Regions from separate parts of the Symbiopectobacterium purcellii genome, predicted to be linked through region 3. Evidence: predicted binding sites of a transcription regulator. Region 3 holds the regulator's gene; each other region holds the start of a gene.
What was found. The regulator ArgR, encoded in region 3, controls arginine synthesis, uptake and breakdown. The targets are predictions, from matches to a motif close to ANTGAATAAAAATACANT.

Region 1 (6,403 bases), 340 kb from region 3:
CACATTACTTCGCATCGCGGAATATTGTTCGTTCATATTTACCCTGACCCATCTCTATTTTTTGTAAGTTTGTTTCATAGAAAGACGCAAAACGCTACCTTCATCTAGCCACGCCCGGCGGGATTCGTCAATTGACGATTGGTTGTTTTATCACCCTGCCAGTTTACCCCCCTGTTGTTGTACCTGCTTTCGTGTGGGATTGGCAATCGGTGAAATTTAATTACATCCGTGCGCAGATTAGGGGCGCTTATCACGCCCCTCTTTTTGCGTTTACCGGCAGAAATGTTGCACCATCTGGGTGATCAATTTATGCGTTGGGGCGATGAATGCGGTGTCGAGATATTCATCCGGCTGGTGGGCCTGTTCAATCGAACCGGGGCCGAGCACCAGCGTCGGGCACAGCGTCTGGATAAACGGTGCTTCGGTGCAATAGTTCACTACATCCGTGGGCACACCCAGCAATTTCTCAATCACACCCACCAAGGCGTGATCCACCGGGCACTCATAGCCGGGGATCGGTGGGTGCAGTTCGCTGACGCTCACACGTCCTGGCCAACGCTCGCTCACCGGCGCCAGCGCTTCTGTCACCAGACCGTTTAAATCGTTCAGCGTTAATCCCGGGAGCGGGCGGATATCCATATGCAGTTCACAGCAGGCACAGATGCGATTGGCCGCATCGCCACCGTGGACATGGCCGAAATTCATGGTCGGATAAGGGATATGGAACGCTGCGTTGTGATAACGGGTTTGCAGCGTATTGCGCAACACCATCAAGTGGGAGATGGCATCGTGCATCAGTTCGATAGCATTTACCCCGCGCGAAGGATCGCTGGAATGGCCGGATTGTCCCTGAATCCGCACCGCGTTTGACATATGACCTTTGTGGGCGCGAATCGGTTGCAATGAGGTTGGTTCGCCGATGATGGCGCAGTCCGGGCGTATCTGCGTAGATTCAGAGAAATACTTGGCACCTGCCATGGTGGTCTCTTCATCGGCCGTCGCCAGCACGTAAATCGGTTTGGCAAGCGTTGCCGGGTCGATATCGCGCAGGGCATCCAGAATAAAGGCGAAGAAGCCTTTCATATCCGCAGTGCCCAGCCCGTAGAGCTTGTTATCGTGTTCCGTCAGGGTAAAGGGATCGCGCGTCCAGCGGCCATCATCGAACGGTACGGTATCGGTATGCCCGGCCAACAGCAAGCCACCTTGACCTTGGCCAATGCGCGCCAGCAGATTGAATTTATGCCGCGTACCGGGCACCGGTTGCACTTCAACGTGAAAGCCCAAATCAGCAAACCATCCGGCGAGCAGATTGATTAATGCTTCATTGCTCTGATCGAGCGCCTGATCGGTCGCGCTGATGGAAGGCGTCGCGATCAACGCCCGATACAGCTCAATAAATGGGGGTAAATTCATCTTCACTGTTGACAGCCTTATGTTAGGATAGTATCAATATTCATGCATTTATTTTGAATAAAAATACAATAACGCGTGGCGAAAGGAAACTGTTTCTAACCCGTGGATGAGACATTACCTGATAGTCTACACCTGCAATGGTCGAATACCGTTAGCGGGTTTGGCGTTTTGTAGATACCCTGTTTTAACGACATTGCTTTGAACGATATTGTTTTTAACGACACTGTTTTTAACGATGCATTGTTTACATCATTTTAGTGGAAGGTATGCAGATCCCATGCTGAATACGTTGATTGTTGGTGCAAGCGGTTATACTGGCGCTGAACTTGCACTCTATCTGAATCGTCATCCTCAGATGAACCTTACCGCACTTGCGGTATCCGCGCAGAGCGTTGATGCGGGCAAACGCATTTCTGACCTGCACCCTCAACTGAAAGGCATTATCGATTTGCCGGTACAGGCGTTGACGGATGCCGCTGAAGCCGCCAAAGGCATCGATGTGGTGTTTCTGGCGACCGACCACAAAGTGAGCCACGATCTTGCGCCGGTGTTCCTGGCCGCAGGCTGCGTGGTGTTCGATCTCTCCGGCGCGTTTCGCGTGCAGGATGCTGAATTTTATCGCCGTTACTACGGTTTCGAGCATCAACACGCTGACTGGCTGGCGCAGGCAGTGTATGGCCTGGCCGAGTTTCAGGCAGAGCGCGTTAAGCAAGCGCAGCTGATTGCTGTCCCCGGTTGTTACCCGACGGCGTCACAGCTGGCACTGAAACCGCTGGTGGATGCGCAATTGCTCAACACTGACCAGTGGCCGGTTATCAATGCAGTCAGCGGTGTGAGTGGAGCCGGACGTAAAGCGTCGCTCACCAGCAGCTTCTGCGAAGTGAGCTTGCAGCCCTATGGTGTGTTCAATCACCGTCACCAACCCGAAATTGCGACCCACCTGGGCATCCCGGTTATCTTCACGCCGCATCTGGGGAATTTCGCGCGTGGGATTCTGGCAACCATTACTTGCCGCCTGAAACCGGGCGTCAGCGCACAGGATGTGGCGGAAGCTTACCACAACGCCTATCACGACAAACCGCTGGTGCGCCTCTACGATAAAGGGGTTCCGGCGTTAAAATCGGTTGTTGGCTTGCCGTTTTGCGATATCGGTTTCTCCGTACAGGATGAGCACCTGATTGTGGTCGCTACGGAAGACAACCTGCTTAAAGGTGCGGCGGCGCAAGCTGTACAGTGCCTGAATATTCGTTTTGGTTTCCCTGAAACCCAATCTTTGCTCTGACATAATCCTGAGGCACGAAAGCGATGAATCCGTTAATTATCAAACTGGGCGGTGTGTTACTGGACAGCGAAGAAGCGCTGGAGCGTCTGTTTACGGCGCTGGTTGCCTATCGTGAGCAATACCAGCGTCCGCTGGTCATTGTGCACGGCGGCGGCTGCCTGGTGGATGACCTGATGAAAAAACTGGCGCTACCCGTAGTGAAGAAAAACGGGCTGCGCGTTACACCGGCGGACCAGATCGACATTATCACCGGTGCGTTGGCGGGTTCGGCCAATAAAACGCTGTTGGCCTGGGCGAAGAAACACGCTATCAACGCGGTGGGTCTGTGTCTGGCGGATGGCGGCATGACGACGGTAACGCAGTTGGATGAATCCCTCGGCTACGTCGGCAAAGCACAGGCGGGTTCCGCCGACCTGCCCAATGCGCTGCTAAGCGCCGGGTATCTGCCAATCGTCAGTTCCATCGGCATCACCGAACAAGGCGATTTGATGAACGTTAACGCCGATCAGGCGGCAACCGCGCTTGCAGAGACGCTGGGTGCCGATTTGATCCTGCTGTCGGACGTGAGTGGTATCCTTGATGGTAAGGGACAACGTATTGCGGAAATGACCGCGCAGAAAGCAGAACAGTTGATTGCGCAGGGGATTATTACCGACGGCATGATCGTTAAAGTCAACGCGGCGCTGGATGCCGCTCGCGCGCTGGGTCGCCCGGTAGATATCGCCAGTTGGCGTCATGCCGATCAACTGCCCGCGCTGTTTAACGGCACGCCGATTGGCACGCGGATTCTGGCGTAAATCTGTTAATCTGTAAGGCATTTCCGTTAGTCGAAAGGTAACGGAAGCGAGCATGCGGGCCCGCCCGCATGGTTACAAGACATTGAAGCACATTTTGGGAGTATCGGTTATGGCGTTGTGGGGCGGTCGTTTCAGTCAGGCGGCAGATCAGCGGTTCAAACAATTTAATGACTCGCTGCGGTTTGATTACCGTCTGGCGGAGCAAGATATCGTCGGCTCTATCGGCTGGTCAAAAGCGCTGGTGACGGTCAATGTACTCAGCGAACAGGAACAGCAGCAGCTAGAGCAGGCGCTGAATGCGCTGCTGGCCGAGGTGCAAGCCAACCCAGAACAGATTCTGCAAAGCGATGCTGAAGATATTCATAGCTGGGTAGAGCAGAAGCTGATCGACAAAGTGGGCGATTTGGGCAAAAAGCTCCACACCGGCCGCAGCCGTAACGATCAGGTCGCCACCGATCTTAAACTGTGGTGCAAAGCGCAAATCAGCGAACTGCAACTGGCGGTACGCCAACTGCGCGCCGCGTTAGTGGCTACCGCAGAAGTGAATCAGGATGCGGTGATGCCGGGCTACACCCATTTGCAGCGCGCTCAACCGGTGACCTTTGCCCATTGGTGTCTGGCCTACCACGAAATGTTGGTACGCGATGAAAGCCGCCTGGAAGATACGTTAAAACGCCTTGATGTCAGCCCATTGGGCTGCGGCGCGTTGGCTGGCACTGCCTATCCTATCGATCGTGAGCAGTTGGCGGGCTGGTTAGGTTTTGCGTCTGCCACGCGTAACAGTCTGGATACGGTGTCAGATCGTGACCACGTACTGGAACTGCTCTCTAATGCCTCGATTGGCATGGTGCACCTGTCACGCTTTGCTGAAGATCTGATTTTCTTCAACAGCGGTGAATCCGGGTTCGTTGAGCTGTCCGATCGAGTGACTTCCGGTTCCTCCCTGATGCCGCAGAAGAAAAACCCGGATGCGCTGGAGTTGATTCGCGGTAAATCGGGTCGGGTGCAAGGCGCGCTGACTGGCATGATGATGACGCTCAAAGGCTTGCCGTTGGCGTACAACAAGGATATGCAGGAAGACAAAGAAGGGCTGTTCGACGCGCTCGATACCTGGCATGACTGTCTGATGATGGCGGCACTGGTGTTGGAAGGCATTCAGGTTCGCCGTCCGCGCTGCCAGGAAGCGGCACAGCAGGGCTACGCGAATGCGACTGAACTGGCCGACTATCTGGTGGCAAAAGGCGTTCCGTTCCGTGAAGCGCACCACATTGTCGGTGAAGCTGTGGTGGAAGCCATTCGGCAGGGTAAGCCGCTGGAAGCACTGTCGCTGGCAGATTTGCAGAAATTCAGCGCCACCATTGGTGATGATGTTTATCCCATCCTGTCTCTGCAATCCTGTCTGGAAAAACGCGCGGCCAAAGGCGGTGTGTCACCACGGCAGGTGGCGCAGGCGATTACCGATGCCAAAGGGCGTCTGTAATCGCGATAGCGTTCTGTCACCTGTATCAGGGCCGGATTGCCGGCCCTTTTTTATTCAGCCACTCACCGAAAGCCATAACGCAAGACGCCTCGCATTTTAACCATTTCACTGCCGACAACGATGCCGCTTTACGTTGGCCTGCGCTATTCTTTCTGGACATACATACAGTATCACTTTACCTTGACGGACAGTGGCGATAACGAAAGGAATACGACGTGGATATCACCCTCTTTTACGGCGTAAGCGGCGGGGCGGTCGGGGTGCTGGCGGGATGGCTCATTGCCAGCCTGCGTTATCAGCAGCGTCGCGCCCGGCAAGAAACGGAACAACGTATACAAGAACAAGCGTTACAGCAGGCGCAAAGCGCGGTACGCGAGCTTCAACTCGGGCGTGATAAGGACGAGCAACGTCGACGTCAGGATGATATGGAGCTGCGTCTGATGCACGGTAAACTCACCGCTCATCAGGAAAAACTGCTGGTTATGGTCCGTCTGCAAGAGGAGTGCAACCAACTCAACCAGGAACTGCGTGCGCTGCGCGAAGCCAACGGTGCGCAGGAAGCTGAACTGCGTGAAGTGACCATCCGTCTGGAAGAGACGCGCCTCGCCGCTGAGGAAAAACAGCGTCTGTTAATCAACAGCGAGCAACGCCTGACGACGCAGTTTGAAAATCTGGCTAACCGGATTTTTGAGCACAGCGGCCGTCGTGTGGATGAGCAAAATCAACAGAGCCTCGATAAACTACTGACGCCACTGCGGGAACAGTTGGACGGCTTTCGTCGTCAGGTTCAGGAGGGGTTCGGCAGTGAAGCGCGTGAGCGCCACACGCTGGCGCATGAAATTCGTCAGTTGCAGCAACTCAACGTGCAAATGGCGCGAGAAGCGGTCAATCTGACTAAGGCTCTGAAAGGCGATAATAAAACCCAGGGGAACTGGGGCGAAGTGGTGCTGGGACGCGTGCTTGAGGCCTCGGGGTTGCGTGAAGGCCATGAATACCAAACGCAGGTCAGTATTCAGACGGGCGCAAACGGGCGCATGCAGCCCGATGTGATCGTGCGCCTCCCGCAGGGCAAAGATGTAGTGATTGATGCCAAGATGTCGCTGGTGGCCTATGAGCGCTACTTTAACAGTGAAGACGACGGTGAACGTGCCAGTGCACTCAACGAGCATATCGCCTCCGTGCGCGGGCATATCCGTCTGCTGAGTCATAAGGACTATCAGCAATTGCCGGGGCTGCGCTCGTTGGACTATGTGTTAATGTTTATCCCCGTCGAGCCTGCCTTTCTGGTTGCTATCGACCGCCATCCTGAATTGATCAGTGAAGCCCTGCAACACAACATCATGTTGGTAAGCCCTACCACGCTGCTCGTCGCGTTACGTACCATCACCAATCTGTGGCGTTATGAACAGCAAAGCCGCAATGCGCAGCAGA
Region 2 (6,403 bases), 1.4 Mb from region 3:
TAGCTCAACTTCACATCATGACCAAAAGAATAACTGTCGTTATCTGCCAATTTTATGCCAGCAGCATTGGCTTTTTGATAATCCAACTCATATTCAACTGTGTAGTTTTTAAGAAAGTTATAGGCAATCACCGAGGTTAGATTATAACCATTTTCAGATGTACGACCCGACGTTCCAATATTACCGCTGGTGCGTTTATAATAGGGGCGATAGCGCAATGAGACAGAAAGATCGTTAGTCAGATTGGCTTTACCTCGCAAATAGGGACGGTAATTATTGACGCTAGACGTTGAATCCAGAGAAAAACCTGGCTCTAACGAGAAGGTTTTATTGAAGTTATACAAATAGCTGGCAATCACTTCCGTGCCGTTGCTGACACTTTCGTTAAACGGTTTGTTTGGCGTTTTATCATTGGCGTGCTGTCCCCAACGAGCCTCGACGGACAGACCGAAACCTTGCTCAAAACGATGAGAAAACAACAAACGATCTTTATGATCGCCGTTTGAGGTATTTTTGAATTCGTGACGATAATCGATGGTTGCCGCAAACGTATTGAGCGCAACCAATGAAGTAATTGCCAACGTTACTAATTTTAATTTCATGGTATTTCCCCGAGAGTCAAACTGCATTACCGCTATTATGATGACGTCAACAACTTCGCAGACGAAGGTGATCCCAACCGCGATAAATGACGGCGTATCAAATTGATGCGCCAGAGGAGTGTAACAATAAGTTCATTTTTGCAAACAAAGTTATATTTATTACCTTATCCAGAATATGGCATAAGCAATAATAATAAAATAAACCGTTGCTCAATAAAAAGGCCGGAAAAGTTATTCTTTCCCGGCACAGATAAAAGATACGTTACCGTGAGGCGCTTTGCATTAATAAAGGCGTAGTGCTAAAGGGAGACGCTGCATTATTTTTCAGCACCCAGACGCGGCCATAATGGTTGTAATATCCGGCAGCATGACCGGCCTCATGCCCGATCCCCTGATAGATATCAAAATGCTGGCCTTTGATGGCTCCCCCCACGTCAAGCGCTACCATCATGCGCATTTCGTAACGACCGGTGAATTTCCCTTCGTTGTTAAGCAACGGAACTTCTGCCAGCAAGGCCGTACCCGGCGGGATTAGCGAACGATCGGAGGCTACAGAGGCTTTGGCAATCAGCGGCACGGCGCTGGCCCCCTTCACCGGCGCGGATGACATCGGTTTAAAGAAAACAAAAGAAGGATTCTGCTCCAGCAGTTCACGCACAGCATACGCAGAGTGTGTCTCACCCCAGTGGCGGATCGCCTGCATCAACATCTCTTCTTTAGGCACTTCGCCTCTGTCGATCAACACCTTACCAATACTGCGATAGGCGTGCCCATTCTTGCCGCCATAGGCAAAGAAGGTCAGCGGTCGGCCATCACCGAAATCCACATAGCCGCTCCCCTGCACTTCCATCAAAAAGTTATCCATCAGCGAGTTGGTCCAGGCCAGGACATTGCGTTCGCCCAGCGCACCAGCATAAATGCCCGCCCGATCGGGTAAGCGACGACTCTTTTTGTTGGGGGCTGGCATACCATAGAGCGGGTGCTGGAATTCGCCCTGACGGGTGTAGCGCGCCTGCACGACCGGCGTGTAAAACCCGGTAAACTGCACGTTACCAAAATTATCCACGCCCTCCATTTGCCAGGCATTAAGCCCGAACTGGCTCAGGTTACGCGTGTCGGCACCGGCCTGCATCCAACGCTGAATGGCCTGAAAGATGTCCTGATTACGGTCATACAGCGCGGGGGAAGCATTCTTAATCTCTGTCACCTGGCTAACGAAGTCGCCCGCATTAACCGGCTTTCCGGTAGCGTTGGGTTCATTAACGAGCGCAAGCGGCTGCTCAAGTCGCCCATCTTTATACTGCTGCCCACGGTCGGTCGGCCTGGACTGACACCCGGCCAGAATGGCGATCACCACCCCGGTCAGCACATATTTCCCCCAACATACTCTCATTTTCTTTTTCGCTCTCTTTACCGCACGACAAATCAGTGGATGCACAATAACAAAGGCATCTCTATAAGAAAACGCGCCAAATACCATAACCGCGTGAATAAGGACAAAAAATAACCAAAGTGCAGATAAAATCGGCAGGCGTGCCGCTAAGATCCCTTTTTGCTCAAATAGAGGTTGCATACCCAGCGATGGAGAGTATAGTGCGCATCCACGGACGCGGGGTGGAGCAGCCTGGTAGCTCGTCGGGCTCATAACCCGAAGGTCGTCGGTTCAAATCCGGCCCCCGCAACCAATTGATGTCAAGACATCATAGAAAGTCAGATAAAGCGTAATACGGACGCGGGGTGGAGCAGCCTGGTAGCTCGTCGGGCTCATAACCCGAAGGTCGTCGGTTCAAATCCGGCCCCCGCAACCAATTGATGTCAAGACATCATAGAAAGTCAGATAAAGCGTAATACGGACGCGGGGTGGAGCAGCCTGGTAGCTCGTCGGGCTCATAACCCGAAGGTCGTCGGTTCAAATCCGGCCCCCGCAACCAACTGATGCCAAGACATCAGATAAAGTCAGATAACGTGTAAGACGGACGCGGGGTGGAGCAGCCTGGTAGCTTGTCGGGCTCATAACCCGAAGGTGGTCGGTTCAAATCCGGCCCCCGCAACCAAATTCTTGAATCAAGAAACTTACCAACAATAAACACCCTGACGGGTGTTTTTTTGTTTTTACCCTCTCAATACCGCAAGCGCCTCACTTACGATTGCCCACGCTGGCAAAGTACGCTTTTATCCCTGCCAGAATAGATTCCGCAATCTGCTGCTGAAAGTGGCTGGTGCGCAATTTACGCTCTTCTTCCAGATTACTGATAAACGCCGTTTCTACCAGAATCGAGGGGATATCGGGTGCTTTTAACACCGCAAACCCGGCCTGATCGACCTTATTCTTATGCAGCTTATTCACTTTGCCGAGTCGCTTAAGGATTTCACCGCCAAATTTCAGGCTATCGCTGATGGTGGCAGTCTGCACCAGATCAAACAGCGTATGGTCGAGATAACGATCGCCACTCATGCCCACACCGCCAATCAGATCGGATTCGTTTTGCGTTTCCGCCAAAAAACGCGCTGCGGTGCTGGTCGCGCCTTTCTTCGACAGTGCAAACACCGAAGAGCCGCGTGCCGCGCGGTTGGTAAAAGCATCTGCGTGAATCGAAACAAACAGATCGGCACGCTGCTTGCGTGCTTTCGCCACCCTCACGCGCAGGGGAATAAACACATCCTCATTGCGCGTCATGTACGCCTTCATATTGGGTTCACGTTCAATCAGGCTGCGTAACCGCCGTGCGATCTGCAACACGATGTCTTTCTCACGCGTGCGATTTTTACCAATGGCGCCGGGATCTTCACCGCCGTGACCGGGATCGAGCATGATAACCAACGGACGATCGCGCCCCGCTTTGCCTGCCAACGGCGCTTCCGGCGGTAATTTACTCTCCAGATCTCCCTTATTGTAATCTTCCAGCAGCGCCAGTAGCGGATCGTCGGCATTGTCATAGCGCCCTACCGCCGGGTAGAGATCCAACACTAAGCGATGTTTAAACTCGGCGATGGGATCGAGAGTAAAAACTTTCGGATTGGAGGCTTGCTTCAGTTCTAACACCAGGCGCACCGTTTTAGGATCAAACTGCCCAATGCGGGCTTCTTTGATCAGCGGATCGTCAGACTGAAACTGCTGCGAAACCGTTTTCAACACGCTGTTAAGTTGGATATCTTCGATATCCACAACCAGCCGGTCAGGGTTGGTTAGCATAAACTGCTTGTATTTTAACGTGCGGTTAGACTCTAGCGTGACGCGGGTATAGGCTGAAGAAGGCCAGACGCGAACGGCGATCACCTGGGCGGCAGCGGCCCATCCGGCACCGCTGACACTCAATAACCAGGTTGCCGCCGCGCCTTGCAAGAGGCGGCGGCGAGTCTGATTGTGATTCGAATAAGACATGCCACTCCAATTCGTTATGCTGTCGTTATTATGGTGCTGTAGTCATTGTGATGCTGTCGCAAGCAGACACTGGCGCAAGTGCTCAAACGGTGATGTCAGGCAAAAAAAACACAGACCAACAGAAAATTTGCTGCGATATTACGCGAAAAAGATAAAGTCAGTATTAACAATGTGAAAACTTTAACGAATCTTCCCACCTCTGTCATGTAAAAATCATTGTGACGGCGTATAAATGGCCGGAGAGCAAGTCAGTCATTCACAACGGAAATCAGCCCACTCCGAGAAACAGGGCAATAACGCGGAACACGACCGAATTGTGAGACTTACTCCTTGCCTTTTCGTTCAATTAGAATAAAAATACACAAATTAAGAATAAAAATTCACTCAGAGAGGCTCGCAGTGAAGGAACGTAGTACAGAACTGGTCCAAGGCTTCCGCCATTCGGTTCCTTATATCAATGCGCATCGCGGCAAAACCTTTGTCATTATGCTGGGCGGTGAAGCCATTGAGCATGAAAACTTCGCCAACATCGTCAACGATATTGGTCTGCTGCATAGCCTCGGCATCAAGCTGGTGGTGGTCTATGGTGCCCGTCCGCAGATTGACGCCAGCCTGACCACACACCATTTCGAACCGCGTTATCATAAGCATACCCGTGTCACCGACAGCAACACGCTGGATCTGGTGAAACAGGCCGCAGGCATGCTGCAACTGGATATCACCGCGCGTCTTTCCATGAGCTTGAATAACACGCCGCTACAGGGTGCGCACATCAACGTGGTAAGCGGTAACTTTATTATTGCCCAGCCATTGGGGGTGGATGATGGCGTGGACTACTGCCACAGCGGTCGCATCCGACGTATCGATGAAGCGGCGATACATCGTCAGTTAGACAGCGGCGCCATTGTGCTGCTCGGCCCGGTTGCCGTCTCCGTCACGGGCGAGAGTTTCAATCTGACGTCTGAAGAAGTGGCTACCCAGTTGGCGATTAAACTGAAAGCCGAGAAAATGATCGGCTTCTGTTCATCTCAAGGGGTTACCACGCAGGATGGCACCATCATTTCTGAACTGTTCCCGGATGACGCCCAGCGCTGTATTGAAGAGCGCGAAGCCGATGGCGATTATAACTCGGGAACCGTGCGTTTCCTGCGTGGCGCCGTGCGCGCATGCCGGAGCGGCGTGCGGCGTAGTCACCTGATCAGCTATCAGGAAGACGGGGTATTGGTGCAAGAACTGTTTTCTCGCGACGGTATCGGTACCCAGATCGTTATGGAGAGCGCGGAGCAAGTGCGCCGTGCCACCATTAACGATATTGGCGGCATTCTCGAGCTGATCCGCCCACTGGAGCAGCAGGGAATTCTCGTGCGCCGCTCACGCGAACAGCTGGAAATGGAGATCGATAAGTTTACCGTGGTCGTCCGCGATAACCTGACCATCGCCTGCGCCGCGCTGTATCCGTTCCCTGAAGAGAGCATCGGAGAAATGGCCTGCGTCGCGGTACATCCTGACTATCGCAGTTCCTCGCGTGGAGACATGTTGCTACAACGCGTTGCGGCACAGGCGCGTCAGCAGGGGTTGAAGAAACTGTTCGTGCTCACCACACACAGCATCCATTGGTTTCAGGAGCGCGGCTTTCAGCCCGCCGAGGTGGAGATGCTGCCCAAACGCAAGCAGGAACTGTATAACTACCAGCGTCGTTCCAAGATCCTGGTGATCGACCTGTAGTCCTCGCGTATCACGCCGGTATGCAACCCTGTATACCGGCATTGCCATTATCTCCCCCCCGAGCAATCGCGCAGAGACTTATCGCGCCTCAGCGCGTAGAATGTTCAGCACGTCACGGCCCTCACAGCAGCCATACAGGACAGCAACACCGGTACAGGAATACCATGATCAAAGCACTCTTTATGCTGCTCGGCATGGGGCTGATGTTTCAGGCCGCTTGCGCCACGCCGCTGCACATTGACGAAATCACGGTCAAAACAGGTCACTATTACGTTGGTCCGGTTTTTGGCCAGCAGGCCTACGCCGAGCACACCAACACCTCACTGACTGCTTATAACATCATGACCACCGCAGTCACCTATCGCTTTTATCACGATCTGCTGGCATGGGCGACAGAGCAAGGCTACATGATTGAAGGTGGATGCAACGGCGCACACTTCGAAGACTGCCTTGCGCCAGAACAAGACGATGGCAAACATCCTGTCACCAATGTCTCCTGGTGGGATGCTATTATTTTTGCCAATGCGTTGAGTGCTCGACAGGGATTAACGCCCTACTATCTGGCCGGCGATGGGCAACCGCTTAAACAGCAGCCAGAGCCAGACGAAGCCGCCCCCCTTCGCACTGCACCTCATGCCTCAGGCTATCGTTTGCCATCACGCAATGAATGGGAGGTGGCGGCCAGAGGCGGCGC
Region 3 (6,403 bases):
GGCAGCGTGCAGAGCAAGAGGCGGATAAAGCCATTTCCGCGCTTCAAGCGCTGCCGCCGACCCCCTTCCGTGAGGCATTGGAAGGCCTGGCACATATTGCCGTGCAACGCGATTATTAAGGCGTCCGTGCGCTATGTTGTTGATGCGTTCGGAACGCTTGCGATCTCAAGGCGTGACAACATGGCAATCGCACCTTCGCGCAGCACAAAATCGATCAACGCTTCCTGCTCACTGATAGAGAGTTTTTCAAATATCTGAATCCAGGAAGCCAACAGCGGCTTGGCAAGCGTCGTATAGGTCGGTGGTGATATTTCAGTCATCTCCCGAATCTGGAGCCGCTTGCGCACCTCCTGCGGTAAACTCTCTCGCGCATATTCAACGGCTCGCCCCTGCACCCCTTTTCGTTTACGTTTTTCCCAGCCTTCTTCTCTGGCGCGTTTGTTAAGGCCTTGTCTCGATTTTGGCAAACCTGCTATGCCCAGTAGCTCCTGGGGCGTCAACCATGCTTTTTCCATTCGCAACATCCTCCATAAACGGCATTAACGCACGCCAAGGTGACGGTCGATGCTCTACACCGCCGCCTTGGTTTCCAATAATGAAAACACAAACAACAATAAATTTCCTAATAACACATAACCGTTACCGATTAAATTAGCGATTAGGTGTTATATATTGGACTAAAACGCACGCTGACGTTGAAACGGGAACTGAACAAAGAAGGCAGGCAAGCGGAGCGTACACCATCCGCAAAAGAGGACATCAGCACAGAGTCAGGCAGCGGATGGGTCATCAGGTGCGGCGTCATCTGACGATGAAATCCGCAACTGAGACAACACAGAGGCCATACCATAACGCAAGATATGCGCGACCAGCGCCTCTCTTTCATGCTCAGAACACTGTTGATAGATCTGAATCCAGACGGCCAGCATATCGGCCTGACGTACCGCGTAGGATGAAGGGGTTTCTTGCAGTGAAAGCGAATGCTGCACCTGCGCTGGCAGACTATAGAGGGAGTATTCAACGCCGCGCCCTTGAACCCCTTTATGACGGCGCTTTTCCCACCCGTCTTCCCGAGCACGTTTATTTACGCCTTGCCGTGTTTTAGGCAATCCCGCCATCCCCAGCAATTCAGCAGTGGTGAACCACTCTTTTTTCATAGCCTTTCATCCTGATAGTGCGATGCATTACAAAATTTAATTTATTAGGAACACCGTTAGGGAAATTATTGGAAATATAATGGTATATTTTTTCCTAATTCCGTTAACGCATTCCATGCGTTTAACTGACAAGCGTTATTTATACCACCAATGGACCATTATCTTGTAGCAAGAAGGAAAGATTATGAGCGCAAGGAAACACGACTGGCACCCTGCGGATATCATTGCCGCACTCCGTAAAAAAGGCACGACACTGGCGGCAGTCTCACGAGAAGCGGGATTGAGCTCCTCCACCCTGGCCAATGCGATATCACGCCCCTGGCCCAAGGGTGAATGGCTTATCGCCAAGGCAATCAGCATTCATCCCGCTGAAATTTGGCCCAGCCGTTACTACGATCCGAAAAGTAACATGCTGATTGATAGGAAGAAATTTATCAGACCTGACGATCCTCACCCAAAATCCTGATATAAAAAAGCCGGAGCACCTTCTCTCCGGCTTATTACGATCTGGCGTTCAGGCACCGATTAACCGCGTACTGAGCCACTCACAAAGGATTCACCCAATTCGATATCCTGTCTCAGGGTGCCCAGCATGTTATCCAGAGCCTGTTTTTCAAACGGGCTCAGTGCGCCAATCGCTTTACGTTCAACGATGCCGGATTTGCCCAGCAACAGCGGTTGTGCGAAGAAGCGGGCATGCTCGCCGTCACCTTCCACATAGGCGCATTCCACGACCCCTTCGTCGCCTTGCAGAGCGCGTACCAGAGAGAGTCCAAAACGTGCTGCCGCCTGACCCATGGAGAGGGTTGCCGATCCGCCACCGGCCTTGGCTTCCACCACTTCCGTACCCGCATTCTGGATACGCTTGGTAAGATCCGCCACTTCCTGCTCGCTGAACGTTACGCCAGGAATTTGCGATAGCAGGGGGAGGATCGTGACACCAGAGTGACCGCCAATCACAGGAACTTCAACCTGTTGCGGCAGCTTACCCTTCAGTTCCGCCACAAAGGTGTTGGAGCGGATAATATCCAGCGTGGTTACGCCAAACAGCTTGTTCTTGTCGTACACACCGGCTTTTTTCAGTACGTCCGCGGCGATCGCTACCGTCGTGTTAACCGGGTTAGTAATAATACCAATGCAGGCTTTCGGGCTGGTGCGGGCAATCTGTTCTACCAGATTGCGCACAATCCCCGCATTCACGTTGAACAGGTCAGAACGGTCCATGCCCGGCTTGCGAGCGACACCGGCCGAGATCAGAACGATGTCCGCGCCGACCAGCGCTGGGGTAGCGTCTTCACCGCAAAAGCCTTTGATAGATACTGCTGTAGGGATATGACTCAGATCAACGGCGACGCCCGGCGTCACCGGAGCAATGTCATAAAGAGATAATTCTGAACCTGAAGGAAGCTGGGTTTTGAGCAGGAGCGCGAGAGCCTGACCGATACCGCCTGCTGCTCCGAGAACTGCAACTTTCATCCTAAACTCCTTATTATCGTAAAAGTAAAAATGCCGTGAATTTGTGCAATAAACCACCAGACATGAGTAAAATCAGGAGGTTTAAACGGCTTACCGCGCGGATGTCGGCCATGCCGAGACCTAAATATCAGGTCATGAAAAAGAAAAAACTATGTCATTAATAATAAATCAAAATCTGTCGAGTGATTTGTAAGGTAAGTAAAGTTATAAGTAAGTGAGTAAATAATGCAGCGCGCATCACGTTCAGTACGATGGCGGCTACATTACACCGAACTGCAGCCAGTAAACAACCTCATTCCGATAACATTTGATTTACTTTTATGTGACTAAACACACATTTTTTTTCATCAATCACGTCATTTAAACATTTTAGTGCGGTTATCGTACTGAAACATGTCGAGCCACTTCTTTAAGCGCCCATATTGCATAAAAATTCACCCAACTGCATAATGCACGCATCAACGATCACAACAAACGGTGCAGAATGCGTAACTCCACGAAACAGGAAGATTTGGTCAAGGCGTTCAAGGCGCTGTTAAAGGAAGAGAAGTTTAGTTCTCAAAGCGAGATCGTATTGGCGTTACAGGACGACGGTTTTGAAAATATAAACCAATCGAAAGTATCACGTATGCTGACCAAGTTTGGTGCGGTGCGCACGCGCAATGCCAAAATGGAGATGGTTTATTGCCTGCCAGCAGAACTGGGTGTGCCCACCACCACCAGCCCGCTGAAAAATCTAGTGCTGGATGTCGATTATAACGATGCGGTTGTGGTTATTCACACCAGCCCGGGCGCTGCGCAATTGATTGCCCGTTTGCTGGATTCACTGGGAAAATCGGAGGGGATTCTGGGCACCATTGCCGGGGATGACACCATTTTCACCACGCCAGCGCGCGGCTTTAGCGTTAAACAGCTGTTCGACGCTATTTTAGCCCTGTTCGAACAAGAACTGTAGTGACCCGCGAGGGGTGCGGACGCAGTGACGCACGCCAGATACCCTTATCTGGCGTGGGACTGACTGGATCAAACGGCAGGCAACTCCGCCAATGGCCAACGTGGACGCACGCTCACGCCTAGCTCCTGAGTTTCATTGTGCAACAGCCTCACACTGCCCGCATAGGCAATCATCGCGCCATTATCGGTACAAAACTCAGGCCGCGCATAAAACACCGCCCCGCTCCGTTTGGCCATGATCTCTGTCAGGCGAGCGCGCAGTGTGCGGTTGGCACTGACTCCGCCGGCCATCACCAGACGTTTAAAGCCAGTCTCATCCAACGCGCGGCGACATTTTATCGCTAACGTATCAACCACCGCATCTTCGAACGCGCGCGCAATATCAGCACGGGTTTGATCATCGTTGCCATTGGCACGAATGGTATTGGCGGCAAAGGTTTTCAAACCGGAAAAGCTAAAATCCAATCCTTGTCTGTCGGTCATTGGGCGAGGAAAGGTAAAACGTGAAGCATCTCCACCCTGTGCCAGTTTGGACAACATCGGCCCTCCTGGGTAATCCAGTCCCAGCAGCTTTGCCGTTTTATCAAAGGCTTCACCGGCTGCATCGTCAACAGACTCTCCCAGCAAGCGGTATTCACCGATGCCAGTGACGCTGATTAACTGCGTGTGACCGCCAGAGACCAATAGCGCCACAAAGGGAAATTCCGGCGGATTATCCTCCAGCATTGGGGCCAGCAAATGTCCTTCCATGTGGTGAACCGGAATCGCCGGCACGCCCCAGGCAAACGCCAACGCGCGCCCAACCGTCGCACCGACCAGCAATGCGCCCACCAGCCCAGGGCCGGCAGTGTAGGCCACACCATCGATGTCCGATGCGGACAGCGTTGCCTCTTTCAGGGCAGCCTGAATCAGGGGAACCGTTTTACGCACGTGATCGCGCGAGGCCAGTTCCGGCACGACACCACCATAATCAGCATGTAATTTTACTTGGCTATACAGTTGGTTAGCCAATAACCCGGCATCCGTGTCATAAATCGCCACCCCGGTTTCATCACAGGAGGTTTCAATACCCAATATGCGCATCGTTCTACCTAACGTTCGTTGCCACGCAAGCCGACATCCACTTGCCACTTGCTTCATACAACAGATAGTCTACCATTAACGGTTTGGATTTTCTGCTCTGCGTGCGCGTTGGGTGTTTTATGATCGCCGCAATGCTTTACAAGCGCATCACGTTTGCAGTAGAATTCCGCACCATTTTGAAAAGGCTGGCACAAGGCCAGCACATACCGAATTATTAAGGTGAGAGGCACATGCCGGTAATTAAAGTACGTGAAAACGAGCCGTTCGATGTAGCGCTGCGTCGCTTCAAACGTTCCTGTGAAAAAGCGGGTGTTCTGGCTGAAGTTCGTCGTCGTGAGTTCTATGAAAAACCGACAACCGAACGTAAACGCGCTAAAGCTTCTGCGGTGAAACGTCACGCGAAGAAACTGGCTCGAGAAAACGCACGCCGCACTCGTCTGTATTAATTTCTGGAGGCCTGGCCTCCACCGCGTGATTAATCCGCAGACTTAGCAGTTGCATACGAAGGCCGTGCTTTCCGAAAGGAAGCGCGGCTTGTTGTCGTTTATAAGCTATCGTTTATTTGTATTAAAAACAGGGGCTTATGGCTGGACGAATCCCACGCGTCTTTATCAATGACCTGCTGGCACGCACTGATATCGTCGATCTGATCGACGCGCGCGTGAAGCTCAAGAAGCAGGGCAAGAACTTTCACGCGTGCTGTCCGTTTCACCATGAGAAAACCCCGTCTTTCACCGTAAACGGTGATAAGCAGTTTTACCATTGTTTCGGTTGTGGCGCGCACGGCAATGCCATCGATTTTTTAATGAACTACGATCGCTTGGAGTTCGTTGAAAGTATCGAAGAATTAGCATCCATGCACAGTCTGGAAGTGCCTTATGAATCCGGCACTGGCACCACAGCGCTTGAGCGCCATCAGCGTCAAAGCCTGTATGAACTGATGGGACAACTGAGCGAGTTTTATCAGCAGGCGTTAAACCAGCCAACGGCAGCCGCCGCCCAAGGTTATCTGGCGCAACGTGGCCTGAGTGCGGAAGTGATTAGCCATTTTGCTATTGGCTTCGCCCCAGCGGGCTGGGACAAGGTATTAAAGCGCTTTGGTCGTCACGATGAAGATCGTGAAACCCTGAGCGATGCGGGGATGCTGGTTAAAAATGAGCAAGGGCGTACCTATGACCGCTTCCGTGAGCGCGTCATGTTCCCGATCCGCGATAAACGCGGCCGTGTTATCGCCTTTGGCGGACGCGTGCTGGGAGACGGATTGCCCAAATACCTGAACTCGCCGGAAACTGAAATTTTTCATAAAGGCCGCCAATTGTATGGCCTTTACGAAGCGCAACAAAATCACACGGAACTAAAACGTCTTCTTGTGGTTGAAGGTTATATGGACGTGGTGGCGCTGGCGCAATTCGGTATTGATTATGCCGTCGCGTCACTGGGCACTGCCACGACGGCAGACCATATTCAAATGATGTTCCGCGTTACCGATCAGGTGATTTGCTGCTATGACGGTGACCGCGCAGGCCGAGATGCCGCCTGGCGCGCCCTGGAAACGGCGCTACCCTATTTGAATGATGGTCGTCAGTTGCGCTTTATGTTTCTCCCTGATGGGGAGGATCCGGATACTCTGGTGCGTAAAGAGGGTAAACAAGCGTTTGAACAGAGGATGGAGCAGGCGCTGCCGCTCTCCACGTTCTTGTTTGATACCCTGCAACAGCAAGTGGATATGAGCT

Region 1: a site for ArgR is predicted at 1,466-1,483, ahead of argC (N-acetyl-gamma-glutamyl-phosphate reductase). Genes of this name have one in related genera too.
Region 2: a site for ArgR is predicted at 4,331-4,348, ahead of argA (amino-acid N-acetyltransferase). Genes of this name have one in related genera too.

Annotation. Positions count from the first base shown of each region.
Region 1 covers NZ_CP081864.1:987,823-994,225, forward strand. Annotated here, with positions in the region: gene ppc (phosphoenolpyruvate carboxylase) at 1-36, opposite strand, end outside; gene argE (acetylornithine deacetylase) at 271-1,419, opposite strand; gene argC (N-acetyl-gamma-glutamyl-phosphate reductase) at 1,691-2,695, shown strand; gene argB (acetylglutamate kinase) at 2,719-3,492, shown strand; gene argH (argininosuccinate lyase) at 3,602-4,972, shown strand; gene rmuC (DNA recombination protein RmuC) at 5,188-6,403, shown strand, end outside.
Region 2 covers NZ_CP081864.1:4,151,425-4,157,827, forward strand. Annotated here, with positions in the region: gene K6K13_RS19235 (oligogalacturonate-specific porin KdgM family protein) at 1-602, opposite strand, end outside; gene mltA (murein transglycosylase A) at 865-1,995, opposite strand; tRNA gene K6K13_RS19245 (tRNA-Met) at 2,211-2,287, shown strand; tRNA gene K6K13_RS19250 (tRNA-Met) at 2,334-2,410, shown strand; tRNA gene K6K13_RS19255 (tRNA-Met) at 2,457-2,533, shown strand; tRNA gene K6K13_RS19260 (tRNA-Met) at 2,580-2,656, shown strand; gene amiC (N-acetylmuramoyl-L-alanine amidase AmiC) at 2,740-3,984, opposite strand; gene argA (amino-acid N-acetyltransferase) at 4,384-5,709, shown strand; gene K6K13_RS19275 (SUMF1/EgtB/PvdO family nonheme iron enzyme) at 5,874-6,403, shown strand, end outside.
Region 3 covers NZ_CP081864.1:648,069-654,471, reverse strand. Annotated here, with positions in the region: gene ispB (octaprenyl diphosphate synthase) at 1-119, shown strand, start outside; gene K6K13_RS03215 (DNA-binding protein) at 132-515, opposite strand; gene K6K13_RS03210 (DNA-binding protein) at 771-1,157, opposite strand; gene K6K13_RS03205 (helix-turn-helix domain-containing protein) at 1,342-1,623, shown strand; gene mdh (malate dehydrogenase) at 1,683-2,633, opposite strand; gene argR (transcriptional regulator ArgR) at 3,118-3,588, shown strand; gene tsaD (tRNA (adenosine(37)-N6)-threonylcarbamoyltransferase complex transferase subunit TsaD) at 3,657-4,670, opposite strand; gene rpsU (30S ribosomal protein S21) at 4,901-5,116, shown strand; gene dnaG (DNA primase) at 5,254-6,403, shown strand, end outside.